Regions from separate parts of the Gardnerella sp. KA00243 genome, predicted to be linked through region 3. Evidence: riboswitches for the same ligand, from Rfam matches in the RefSeq annotation. Region 3 holds a riboswitch; each other region holds the start of a gene.
The links. Region 3 has a riboswitch for thiamine pyrophosphate ahead of thiC (phosphomethylpyrimidine synthase ThiC). Riboswitches for the same ligand answer to the same signal wherever they lie in the genome.
Positions count from the first base shown of each region.

Region 1: another riboswitch for thiamine pyrophosphate. It lies ahead of thiO (glycine oxidase ThiO); the one in region 3 lies ahead of thiC (phosphomethylpyrimidine synthase ThiC).
Region 2: another riboswitch for thiamine pyrophosphate. It lies ahead of HXT50_RS01750 (hydantoinase/carbamoylase family amidase); the one in region 3 lies ahead of thiC (phosphomethylpyrimidine synthase ThiC).
Region 4: another riboswitch for thiamine pyrophosphate. It lies ahead of HXT50_RS01340 (ABC transporter permease); the one in region 3 lies ahead of thiC (phosphomethylpyrimidine synthase ThiC).

Region 1 covers NZ_CP058375.1:1,051,790-1,054,923, reverse strand. Annotated here, with positions in the region: gene HXT50_RS03955 (TIM-barrel domain-containing protein) at 1-1,241, shown strand, start outside; TPP riboswitch at 1,913-2,016, shown strand; gene thiO (glycine oxidase ThiO) at 2,009-3,079, shown strand.
Region 2 covers NZ_CP058375.1:443,624-446,757, reverse strand. Annotated here, with positions in the region: gene HXT50_RS01750 (hydantoinase/carbamoylase family amidase) at 1-1,130, opposite strand, end outside; TPP riboswitch at 1,324-1,413, opposite strand; tRNA gene HXT50_RS01745 (tRNA-Val) at 1,668-1,740, opposite strand; tRNA gene HXT50_RS01740 (tRNA-Val) at 1,780-1,851, opposite strand; tRNA gene HXT50_RS01735 (tRNA-Cys) at 1,882-1,952, opposite strand; tRNA gene HXT50_RS01730 (tRNA-Gly) at 1,981-2,053, opposite strand; gene HXT50_RS01725 (hypothetical protein) at 2,466-2,714, opposite strand.
Region 3 covers NZ_CP058375.1:587,001-590,134, forward strand. Annotated here, with positions in the region: gene HXT50_RS02340 (methionine ABC transporter ATP-binding protein) at 1-697, shown strand, start outside; gene HXT50_RS02345 (methionine ABC transporter permease) at 700-1,380, shown strand; TPP riboswitch at 1,445-1,550, shown strand; gene thiC (phosphomethylpyrimidine synthase ThiC) at 1,548-3,134, shown strand, end outside.
Region 4 covers NZ_CP058375.1:341,068-344,201, forward strand. Annotated here, with positions in the region: gene HXT50_RS01335 (ABC transporter substrate-binding protein) at 1-934, opposite strand, end outside; gene HXT50_RS01340 (ABC transporter permease) at 1,090-1,905, opposite strand; TPP riboswitch at 1,895-2,019, opposite strand; gene eno (phosphopyruvate hydratase) at 2,230-3,134, shown strand, end outside.

The sequences.
Region 1 (3,134 bases), 460 kb from region 3:
GTCCTATTAATCGTTTGCACTCGACTTGTTCGCCGTTTGCTGGAAAAGAGCCGTGGAATTTCCCTCCGGAAACTCGCGGAGCAATGGTGAAAATGCTTCGTTTGCGCGCGGAACTTTTGCCATACGTTTATACGATGAATTATCGCGCAGCTTTTGAAGGCAGACCGATTGTTGAGCCAATGTACTGGCAGTCGCCGGAAGTCGGCATGGCTTACGAAATTCCTAACGAGTACCGTTTTGGAAGTGAGCTTATAGTAGCGCCGATTGTTTCGCCTAATGATGCGGCTGCTTTGCGCGGATGTGCTGGAGTTTGGTTGCCGGAAGGTGATTGGTACGATTTGTTTGACGGACGCAGGTATGTGTCTCGCGGCTTGAATGGTCGCAGATTTGAAGCATGGCGCTCGCTTGATCGCGTGCCTGCTTTTGCGCGTGCTGGAGCAATTGTGCCTCTGCAAGTTTTGCCAGAAGTTGCAGATTGCGAGCGTAGTGCTGATGCTGCTGAATCGGTTAATAGCATTGAAAATCCGCGGGCTTTGCGAATTCTTGCATTCCCTGGAGCTGACGGCGAGTTCGTAATGCGAGAAGATAACGGTGACTTTGCTGCAGCGTCTGCTGGAAACACTGCAGATACACGTATGAATTTTGTGTGGCGAGACGGCAATGGCTCTTCGCAATTCATTATTTCCGGTGTTGCAGGATACGATGCTGCCGTAGAATCTGTACCGCAAAAACGCAACTGGAACGTTGTATTTAGAGGAGTTGCTTGCACAGATTTTGCTCACGTGCGCGTGTTTGTGGGGAGCCAAGAGCTTAACGCAAGCGAGTTTGCGATTTCTTACGAAGGTGAAGAGTCGACTTTGAGTTTGTCGGTTTCTGTAAAAGACGTGCCGGCTCGTTCGGAAATTCGCGTAATTGTTGACGGAGGATTGCAAGTTGCTGCCGATCCTAAAGTTGGTGACGCTTACCGATTCCTGCTTCAAGCACAAGTGCCGTACCGCGGTAAGGAAATGGCTTTTGATGCAGTGAGCGAGGCTAACGGAAGTGCAGGCGCTATTGCTGCAATCTCAACTCTTGAATACGAAAACGAATCGGAAGCAGAAAAGTATCGCAACAATGTTGATATGCTTAACGCTTACGCAACTGATCAGCCTTCCGTAGTGAAGTGGGCGCAATGGCGTTGCACTCTGCCTGTTTCTGTGAAGCATGCGCTTGAGGAGATTTTGCTGCGCTCGGTTGAGTGATTTAATCTGCGCCAGTAACGAAAAAACGGAGTTATGCATTGCCTGCGCAGCGTGACGACCTGCCTGAGCGATGCGATTTAGCGCGCGAAGGCAACTCGGAGCGCCGAGCTTGCTCAAGATTGAAAGCACGGTGTGCTTTCAACGCAAGCGAGGTCTGCCTTCGTCTCGATTGGCGAAGGCAGGGCAGAGTTGTGTGGTTGGGTTTTAGAAACTGGGTTGTGTTTTGTGTGCGCTGACGATCTGCCTGAGCGCATATCCTCACGGCATAGCCGTTCGGCTGATTTGGCATGTGAAGCACACCGTGCTTCACAATTAAGCCAAATCACGCTTTGAAGGAGTCTGAAATTCCAATAATTTCAGACTCAGGCAAAGCGCGCGCGAAGGCAACTCGGAGCGGAAACTCGCTTAAGTTGGGAGTCCAGTGGACTTCCAACGCGAGTTTCGTAAGCGAGCGCGTAATCCACGCGAGCGCTGACTGCGTCAGTAACAAAAATTGCTTAGTTTCACAGCTTGACATACCGGATAAATTAACAGATTTTCTGTAGAAGTGTTAAAATGCTGCACGGTAGTGTGATGAAATTCACATAATTTTGTTACATCTACCTGCAGCATTTGCATATTGCTAAGTTAGCAATATTGAAACGTTCTGCATTTGTAATTCTTGAAAGTCAAGGTTACACCGCGGGAGCCTGTTCTACACAGGCTGAGAGGGCGAAAGCCGACCGTAAACCTGATGCGGGTAATGCCGCCGTAGGGAAGGAGTATATATGCGAAATATTCGTATTATTGGTGCAGGTATTATTGGTTTAGCAACAGCGTGGAGACTTACGGAAGCTGGCGTAAAAGTTAGCATAATTGATCCAGATCCAGTCTCCGGTGCTTCTCACCATGCTGCCGGCATGCTAGCTCCTACCGCAGAAATGCAATATCAGCAAGAAGCGTTGTATCCTCTTATGTTTGAGTCTGCAACTATGTATAAGGAATTGGTTGATTCGGTTGCAAAGTACACCGATAAGCCAACCGGCTACTTAGAGTGCGGCTCTTACGTAATCGGTGGTGACGCTGCAGATAACGAGCACGTGAACGAGTTGTTAAACTTGCAGCACCGTTATGGACGTAGAGCTGAGCATATTTCTGTGAGTAAGCTTCGTGAAATTGAGCCTGCGCTTTCGCCGACGATTGCAGGCGCTGTAAGCGTGCCGGACGACCATCAAATCAACCCTCGTCTTTTCACTGCAGCAATGATTGATGCACTTGAAAAGCGCGGTGTTGTTATTGAGCGTCGCGCAAGCACTCCAGACGATTTGGGTCCAGACACAGTTTTGGCATCCGGCTTGGGTGCTAAGGATATGCTTCCTCAGCTTAAGCTTCGCGCTGTGTGGGGCGATATGATTCGTATGACTATTCCAGAGCCTTTGCGCCCAATTTTGAGTTCCGTGGTTCGTGGGTTTGTGCATGACCGCCCAGTTTATTTGGTGCCTCGCGCTAAGGAAACAGGCGAGCTTGTGCTCGGTGCTACTTCTCGCGAAGATGACCGCGATATTCCAAAGGTCGGTGGCGTGCTTGACTTGCTTCGCGATGCCGCAAGCGTGCTTCCTGGCATTCAGGAATGCTCGATTACTGAGGTTACTGCTGGCGGTCGTCCTGGAACTCCAGATGATTTGCCATTCATTGGCATTGATCCTAAGACGCACACCACGATTTCCACCGGTTACTTCCGTCACGGAATTTTGCTCACCGCTTTAGGCTCTTCTTTGACCACAAAACTCGTGCTTGAGCAAGAGTTGACTGAGAAGGAAAAGGGATTCTTGGAAAGCTGCAATCCTGCACGCTTCTAATCGCTAATTTCGGTGAATTTGCTATATTTCGCTGCGAATTTGTGAAGCGTTCAAA
Region 2 (3,134 bases), 140 kb from region 3:
GGAACAAAAATCATTCCGGATTTTACAAACGGAGCAAAAATTTGCGTATCTTGACCAGCACCTGAATGCATGACTCTGTACGCATAACCTTGCTTATTAGCTTGATCTTTCAAAAGATTAATAATATCGTCGCTAAGTGGTGTAGGATCGTCAGACATCCACTTATCGATCTGCGCTGTAATGCCATAAGACTTGGCAGTTTCGTGAATATCCTCGTCGAGTTCCTGCAAGAATTTATCAAGAAAAGCTTTATCTGTATGACGGCAGTTCATTGAAAAAGTAACTTCTCCAGGAACAATATTTACTTGATTTGGAACTACGCTGATTCTACCGAAAGTAAGTACCAGTGGGTCGCCTGCTTGCTTGGCTTTGTCAAGATTCTTGGCGATTATATGAGACATGCAATCTACTGCATCGTGCCTGTAGGACATCATTGTTGTGCCAGCGTGATTTTGTACGCCTTTAAGATGAATATCCCAACGGTGCTGACCGGCAATGCTAGTGATAATACCTAAATCTTCGTGATTGCTGTAAAGCGTTGGTCCCTGCTCAATGTGTAGCTCAATCCAGGCTTCAAGATTTGCGAACTTAGGTTGAGTTGTTTGATAATTGAACCCAGCTTCACGCATTGCTGTTTCGAAAGGAACACCTTCACTGTCGCAAATATTTTCTACGTCCTCTTTTTTGGCTAGCCCGAAGAAATTCTTTGAACCCCAGAATACGTATGGGAAACGTGAGCCTTCCTCTTCTGCTAAGCAGATAATGCGAAGACTTTTCTTTGGCTTTCCATATCTAGTAAGTAAATTCTTAATTGCTAAATAGGCTGCAACTATTCCAAGTTGGCCGTCAAAACGACCTCCTCTTGAAACTGTGTCAATATGCGATCCGCAAGCTATTATGCTTTCTGGTTTTTCGCATCCTTCAACAGTTGCAATTAGGTTTCCAACTTGGTCGAATTCCACAGTCATACCGAGTTTTTCAAATCGTTGACGAAGAGCAAAAAGAGCCTGTTTCCAAGATTTTGTGTAAAGAGGTCGAGTAACTCCTTGTTCTCCTGGTTTTTCTGTGAATCCTGCAAGCCAGCTTATGGCCGATTCTATAGTTTCAGCACTTATGCTGCTATCGATCATGTGCAGTATTCCTCCTCACTTGTGCAAGTTTTCCCAAAAGTGACATTCAGGCGGATATTTTTTTGGTTTTGGTGTTTGGTTTTTAGTTTTTAATTGTTTTTTAAATCTTTTTTTAATTGTTTAGTTGATACTCGTGTAATTGCTACTACTTTGTGGCAACGCAAGATGTCACGAAAATCGTGACAGAAAGAAATCACTTATTGTAATTGCTCCCTACGCATGTCTTAACAAAACAGGTTCAAAGGGTGTTTCTCAACTGTTTCCAGTACCCCTGCAATTTTCACTTGTACTCGGACGAGTATAGCACGATATTAAATGAACTCAAAATGAACATTAGTATGTGTGTTTCTGTGAAGAAATGATTGGTTGATTGATTGACTGGCTGGTTGATTGGTTGATTTGTTGACTGATATGAGATATTGCTTCCATTTGTGGTTGCAGGTATGTTCGGCTGCAAAAAATTTTCATATGTAAGTTAGGAAATAAAAAATAGCCAGATAACAAAAAACGCAGTGCTTCTACACTGCGAACATATTGTGGGTGATATAGGAATCGAACCTATGACCCCTTCCGTGTGAAGGAAGTGCGCTAGCCGCTGCGCCAATCACCCAAAATTTTTTAATTATGTGTGAAAGGCAATCCTTTCGAGTGGGCGATACAAGGTTCGAACTTGTGACCCCTTCCGTGTCAGGGAAGTGCGCTACCACTGCGCCAACCGCCCGGTTGTGTATTAAGCTAACCCGCTTAATCGAGGTGGGTACGAGAGTCGAACTCATCTATACGGCTTTGCAGGCCGCTGCCTAACCGCTTGGCTAACCCACCGTAAGGTCGAATAACTCATCGGACCTAGAGCGGACAACGGGACTCGAACCCGCGGTCTCAACCTTGGCAAGGTTGCGCTTTACCAACTAAGCTATGTCCGCAATGCAACTTTACTGAACAATGTCAGCTCCGAAGCACGAGTAACTACTATACCCGAAATATTTACAAATGCAAGCCCTCGCCTATTTTGGCGTGTCGTTTGGTGGTGTTTTGGGGGAATGACCAGCTCTTTTGTAATAGTTAATTTTCCCGTTTTCTACTATGCAAACGCAATTCAGCTTCGTATCTTTTCTAGATAAACGTTTTTGAACAATAGTATTTATTGAATCATTTGTTACATTGGATATTATAAAAAATAAAGCTATAATGAAAATAACGCGAGGGCCTCGCAGCTGCCGTTTACGTCAGATTGTTAGTCGAGGGGTCCCTCGCAATTTTCATTTTAAGTGTTTTTTTAATATAAGATTTATTCATCTTCGTCGTAATCTGCAGAATGTTGACGACGTTGGATCCCTAGTTATCTGCCATTTCGTTATATAAATCAAGATAGTCATCGTCAATAAGATTGTATGTTTCAACAATAAGATTGCAAGGAGTATCTTGCTGTTCCCATGCAAAACTTAAGTAATCTGCTAATGCTTCATAAGACTCTCCTGCGCATGTAGCATTACTAGCTGCTTCTTTGCAATCTTCATTCATGTATGGCTCAGCATAGGGACGAAGTTTTTCAGCCATGTCATAATAAATTTTCTGCATGTTCATTAGCTTTTAACTCCTCTCTTATCTTCTATAACTGTGAACGCAGTATTAACACGCACACTTTTTCTTTTCTTCACTCAACCTTTGAAGAAAATATTGAAAATGGTACTCCTCAGACTAATGTTCCAGTCTTGAAAGCTGGTTGTCGAGGATCACACGCGCATTAAGATCACCCCCCCCCCCATAGGTGAAAAAGACGATTCCAGTCAACCTAAATGGCTATAACTTCTAGGAATCACACACATATTCAGAAAGGATCTAAAGTGCCATGGCGCGTCATTGTCAAGAGGACGAAAAGGAAAACCGCCCTTGCGCCACGGCTTTGCTAGGCTATCACTATACATATCGAATGTAAACACATTTGCATAAATCTTTGTGTAGAACAACTGACTTTGTTAGTTTTACGAAGTCAGTCCTCGCTTG
Region 3 (3,134 bases):
AAAGTCTTCGCTAGTTCGTTGCATGAATCTGCTTGAGCGACCAACTTCTGGCAAAATTATTGTTGACGGAAATGATATTAGCGAAGTAAAAGATAAAGAACTTGCAAAAGTACGCACTAATATTGGCATGATTTTCCAGAATTTTAGCCTTTTCCAGCAACGTACAGTATTGCGAAACGTCACTTTCCCATTAGAGTTAAATCACACTGCAAAAAAGGAACGAGAAGAACGCGCAAACTACTTGCTTGACTTAGTTGGTTTAAAAGATTTTGCAAACCGCTACCCTAGCCAACTTTCAGGCGGACAGCAGCAGCGCGTAGCAATTGCACGAGCATTGGCGAATAATCCGTCGATTATGCTTTGCGATGAAGCAACAAGCGCACTGGACTCCACAACTACTGCGCAAATCCTTGATTTATTGCGCCGAATTAACCGCGAACTCAACGTAACACTTGTTATTATTACACATTCGCTGGCTGTAGCACGAAATATTTGCGACCGAGTTGCAATGATTGATGGCGGACGCATTGTGGAATTAGGTGACACGGATACGCTTTTTGCAAATCCACAAAGCGATATTTTGCGAACTCTTATTGCAGATGAAAAACAAGAAAATCATCGTGCTAAAACTACAAACACGCTTGCAAACGAGGCAACAGACGCACAAACAAACGCGCTTACCAATGAGGTGAAATAACAATGTTAGAAGCTGCTACACAATTTTTTAACGACTACGGTGACTTACTTATTGAAGGCGTGCAAGACACACTCGTAATGACATCAGTTGCAACACTTTTTGCATACCTTATTGGACTTCCAGTTGGCGTACTTCTCATTACATCAAACAAAAAAGGTATTTGCCCTAACGCGCCAATTAACGCAGTTCTAGGCTGGATTGTTAACATCGTGCGTTCTGTGCCGTTTATTATTTTATTAGTTGCAATAATTCCTTTTACTCGTCTCATAGTTGGCACTTCTTTGGGAGTTCCTGGAGCTATTGTGCCACTGGTAATTACTGCTGCACCATTCGTTGCTAGAGTAGTTGAACAATCTTTAGCCGAAGTTGACGGAAGCTTAATTGAAGCAGCACAAAGCTTTGGAGCAAGCAAATTGCAAATTGTTTGCAAAGTGTTGCTGTGGGAAGCTTTACCTTCGCTAATTCGCGGAGCTGCGCTTACATTTATTACGCTTTTTGGATTCTCCGCAATGGCTGGAACAGTTGGCGCAGGCGGACTCGGAGATATTGCAATACGATACGGATACCAGCGCTATCAATACGATGTGATGACAGTGGCTGTTATTCTTTGCATTATCCTCGTGCAGATTGTGCAAAGCTTGGGAGATTTTATTTCACGCGCAATCAATCATCACGAACGCTAAAGAATTTCGCAACATACCCACCACCAATTAAATGCACATAATCGTGTAAACTTACTGGTAATTCGACATTTTGCAGGGGTGCTTTCGAAAGAAGGCTGAGATGGTATTAATTTGCCTAACCCTTCGAACCTGTTAGTTAATACAACGTAGGGAGCAACGATTTTAGTATGACATCGAATTATCCGTACGCATCAATGCGTAATCAATTTAATCTAAGTGCCTGCTTTATTGCAGACCCACAAGCTTGTAATAATCGTCCACTTACAGATATTGTCGATGATGCTTTGCGCGCTGGAGCGACTTTTATTCGTCTTCATTGCAACAATGAAAACGCTAAAGAAATCACTACTATTGCACGCGATATTGCACAAATCATCGAAGACAATAACAAATGCGATTCTGTAACTTTTGTTATCGATGAACGTGTTGATGTCGTTTGGCAAGCTCGCAATCAAAGCATCAAAGTTGACGGAGTGCATTTAGCACAAAGCGACATGGAGCCTAGAGAGGCTCGCGCACTTCTTGGCGAAGATGCTGTAATCGGCTTATCTGTTGAAACCGAAAGCTTAGTTAAAGTAATAAACGAACTGCCAGATGGATGCATTGATTACATTTGCGTAACAGCAATGCACAATCCTGAAGAAGGATGCGAAAGCACTACTGCCGCTTACGAATTGGAAGCAAACCACACAACGCTGGACGAAGCGAAAATTAATACGATTTGTTCCGCAAGTGATTTCCCAGTTCTAGTTGGCGGAAGAACTGCGCTCGACGATATCGATACAATCGCTCACACTAAGGCTGCAGGATGGTTCGTTTCTGAAGCACTGTATTCTTCAGAAACACCAGAATCAACTATGCGTGAGTTTGTTGAACATTGGAAAGCTGTGCGAGGCGAAGAAAAGCACGGCTACGCTAAGCGAGTAATAGTTGCAGAAAATTCTGAATCAAAATCTTCAGAAACTCAAGAAAAGAAACCAACTTTTATTAACGCTAAAGAAGCAAAGGATGCTGCGAAATTAGCTAAACAACAGCGAGTTGACATTGCAGCTCGTGGTTGCACTCAGCGCGATAAAGCTCATATTCGCAAAACAACTCCAGTTCATTTTGAGTATGAATATGGTTCTTACGATTTGGAAGTTCCTTATACGGAAATTAAGCTTTCGGATACTCCTGGCGTAGGTCCTAACCCGCCTTTTAAGGATTACAATACTGAAGGTCCAAAGTGCGATCCGAAGGAAGGCTTGGCTCCGCTTCGACTTGACTGGATTCGCGACCGCGGTGACGTTGTGGAATATGAGGGTCGCAGGCGCAATCTTCAAGACGACGGCAAGCGCGCAATTAAGCGAGGCAAAGCTTCTAAAGAATGGCGTGGTCGCACGCATAAGCCAATGAAGGGCGCAGATCATCCGATTACGCAAATGTGGTACGCTCGTCACGGAATTACTACTCCGGAAATGCAATACGTTGCAACGCGCGAAAATTGCGATGTAGAGCTAGTTCGAGAAGAAATTGCAGCAGGACGCGCTGTAATTCCTTGCAATATTAACCATCCTGAAGCTGAGCCTATGATTATTGGCTCACGCTTCTTAACTAAGCTCAACGCAAACATGGGTAATTCTGCTGTTACGTCGTCTATTGACGAAGAAGTAGAAAAGCTTACGTGGGCCACGAAGTGGGGTGCGGATACCGTTATGGATCTTTCCACCGGTAACGATATTCACACAACGCGCGAATGGATTTTGCGCAACTCC
Region 4 (3,134 bases), 250 kb from region 3:
TCACGTATTCTTTAGCCTGAGTTTCCATCATTTTCAAACCTTTTTCATCGATTGGGCGAATAGTTGGATTGTCAAACTTTTTAATTTGCTTAATAATAGTTTCGCTTGCTCCGAGCTGCTTGTAAGCGTTTCCAATAACATTGTTTTCTTTATGAGACTTTTTTGCTTCGCGAACAAGAGCCTTGTACATCTTCTTAACAAGATCCGGATGCTTTTGGGCAAAGCTCTTAGAAACAATGTGAATAGTAACATTCATATTGCCGTACTTTTTAGCATTTACAAGCAATTTTGCGCCTGGAGTTGTCATTGCTGCAGCAAGATTCTGATCGAATGAGGAAATTGCATCAATCTGTCCAGAAGTAAATGCTGCCTGGAAGTTCTTAGGGCTCATCTCAACTTTGTTAACTTTAGAAACGTCTAAACCACTTTTATCGAATGCGCGGTGAAGCATGTAATCGCCAGTATCACCGTTGTGAATAATAGCAACTTTCTTTCCGTATAAGTCTTTTAGTGTTTTCACGCCGCTTTTTGCGGATGCAACGATTCCTTGAGAATCACCATTGTAATATTCGAGCGCAAAAGCTACCCATGGTTGTCCTTCAGCAATCAAATCAATGAAGCGTCCGGTTCCAGTAGTTGTAGCATCTGCATTTCCGCTCATAACAGCAGTAAGACCATCGACTGGAGTGTAAGGACCAGTGTAAACTACCTTAGATTTGCCAAATTCGTCTTGAAGGAATTTCTCATTTTTCAAAGTAGTTAAATAATTTGCTGTAGAAAGATAAGCAACTCTCATAGTTCCAGCGTCTTCTTTTGAAGAAGCGCTTGATGATTTTTGTGAGTTTCCGCAAGCTGCAAGAGATACAGTTGCACAAGCAGCGCAGATTAATGCAATAATGCTCTTTTTAGAAAATCGCATTTTTAAATTAGCCATGATATACAGCTCCTTTTGTTTGTTGTTTTGTTTATCTGTTGTTTGTTTGGTTGTTATTATTTGGTTGTTGATTCTAAATATTGACTGATTCTTAAAAAGCAATTTAATGCATTTTAAAAAGTAGTTAACTTTAGAAAAATGTTGATACTACTAGATTATTGGCGTGATTTTCTATCTAATCTGCGTTCGGGTATAAGAAGATACTCTAATATGTTTGCAGTAAGCTCAGATCCAAGACCTGCAATTGCGTACATAATAACGCATGCCATCATTTGATCTGGCCTAAAGAATTCTTGCGCTCTTGAAAGAATGTATCCAATTCCAATAGAAGAATTGACTGTTTCGCAAGTCACTAATGCAACCCATGCTACAGATATTGCAAATCGCAAACCTGTCATAAAACTTGGAAGTGTACCGCGAAGCAAAATAGATATAAAAATAGTAGATTTTTTAACGTGATAAACCTGTGCTAATTCGAGAAGTTTCGGATCAATATTACGCACTCCGTCGCGAATATTAACGTACATAGGTCCAAAAACGCCAACAGCTATAAGCGCTATTTTCATCGTTTCATCTATTCCGAGGAAAATTATTAATATTGGAGCTAAAGCCGGGAATGGAATTGACCTCAACATGTGGCTTGGTTTATCAACTACAATATTGCCAAGCTTACTGCCTCCCGCAAGTATGCCTGCAGGAACAGCAAAAATAATTCCTAACAAAAGTCCTAAAAGAACTCGTAAAATACTTATTCCTAAGGATTTTAATAATATGCCTTCGTTGTTTAAATCAATAAAAGCTTGTATTACTTCATATGGGGATGGCAAAGAACGGTCTTCGATTGGAGAAAGAGTTGTAAAAAACCACAAAACCAAAATGAGGATGGTTGAAATCCACACTTTACACGAAGATACCGCTTTAAATGCAATCTTCAATATGTTTTTCGCTTTATTAGGCGAACTGTAAGTCATGCGACAATCCCTTCGATAGTTTTAGCTATATCAGGTTCAACGAGTGTATTCTCAGCGCAACACTGTATGTATTGTTGTTTGGCACGATGTAGTTGCGCACCCCGTGTCTGTGGTCATTATCTCCCAAGGGTATGGACATGTATATTTGAAATCGATATTTATAAACGATATTGCTTAAAAATATACAATTGGCTCATATGACTCGAATTAAATCAAAATATTGTGAACGTTCACGGCATAAATACGCTGGTACTCAATATAACGTCCATAAAACGCACTAATCTTGGAAGAGTCATCACAACCCATAGGTATAAAGGAGTAGTTGTGGCAGCTATTGAAAGCGTATATGCACGCGAAATTTTGGATTCTCGTGGAAATCCTACTGTTCAGGTTTATTTGGAGACCGAAGATGGCGCTCAGGGTATTGGTTTAGTGCCTTCTGGTGCTTCTACTGGTGAGGCTGAAGCTTGGGAACGTCGCGATGGCGACAAGTCCCGTTATCAAGGCAAGGGCACGTTGGAAGCTGTTAAGGCTGTCAACGAGGTAATCGCACCTAAGGTTATTGGCATGGATGCCACCGATCAGCGCGCTCTTGATGAGACGATGATTGAGCTTGATGGCACGCCAAACAAGGGCAAGCTTGGTGCTAACGCAATTCTCGGCGTTTCCCTCGCTGCTCTCTACGCTGCTGCTGAGTCTGCTCAGCTTCCGTTGTACCGCTACATTGGCGGCACCAATGGTCACATTCTTCCAGTTCCAAACATGAACATCATGAACGGTGGTGCTCACGCTGATTTCGCAACCGATATTCAGGAGTATATGATTTCTCCTTACGGTTTCGCGACCTACAGCGATGCTTTGCGCGCTGGTGTTGAGGTTTATCACACCTTGAAGAATGTTTTGAAGAAGGAAGGCTTGGCTACTGGTCTTGGTGACGAAGGTGGCTTCGCTCCAAAGATGAAGTCCAACGAGGATTCCTTGAAGTACATCATGGATGCAATCGAAGCCGCTGGCTATGAGCCAGGCAAGCAGATTGGTATTTCTCTTGACGTTGCTTCTTCTGAGTTCTACAACAAGGAAACTGGTAAGTATCGTTTCGATGGCGAAGAGCGCGAATCTGCTTACATGCTCGATTACTACGAGAAGCTCATCAACGAGTATCCAATCGTTTCCATCGAAGATCCATTCCAGGAAGAAGGCTGGGATGATTGGGCAGAAATCACCAAGCG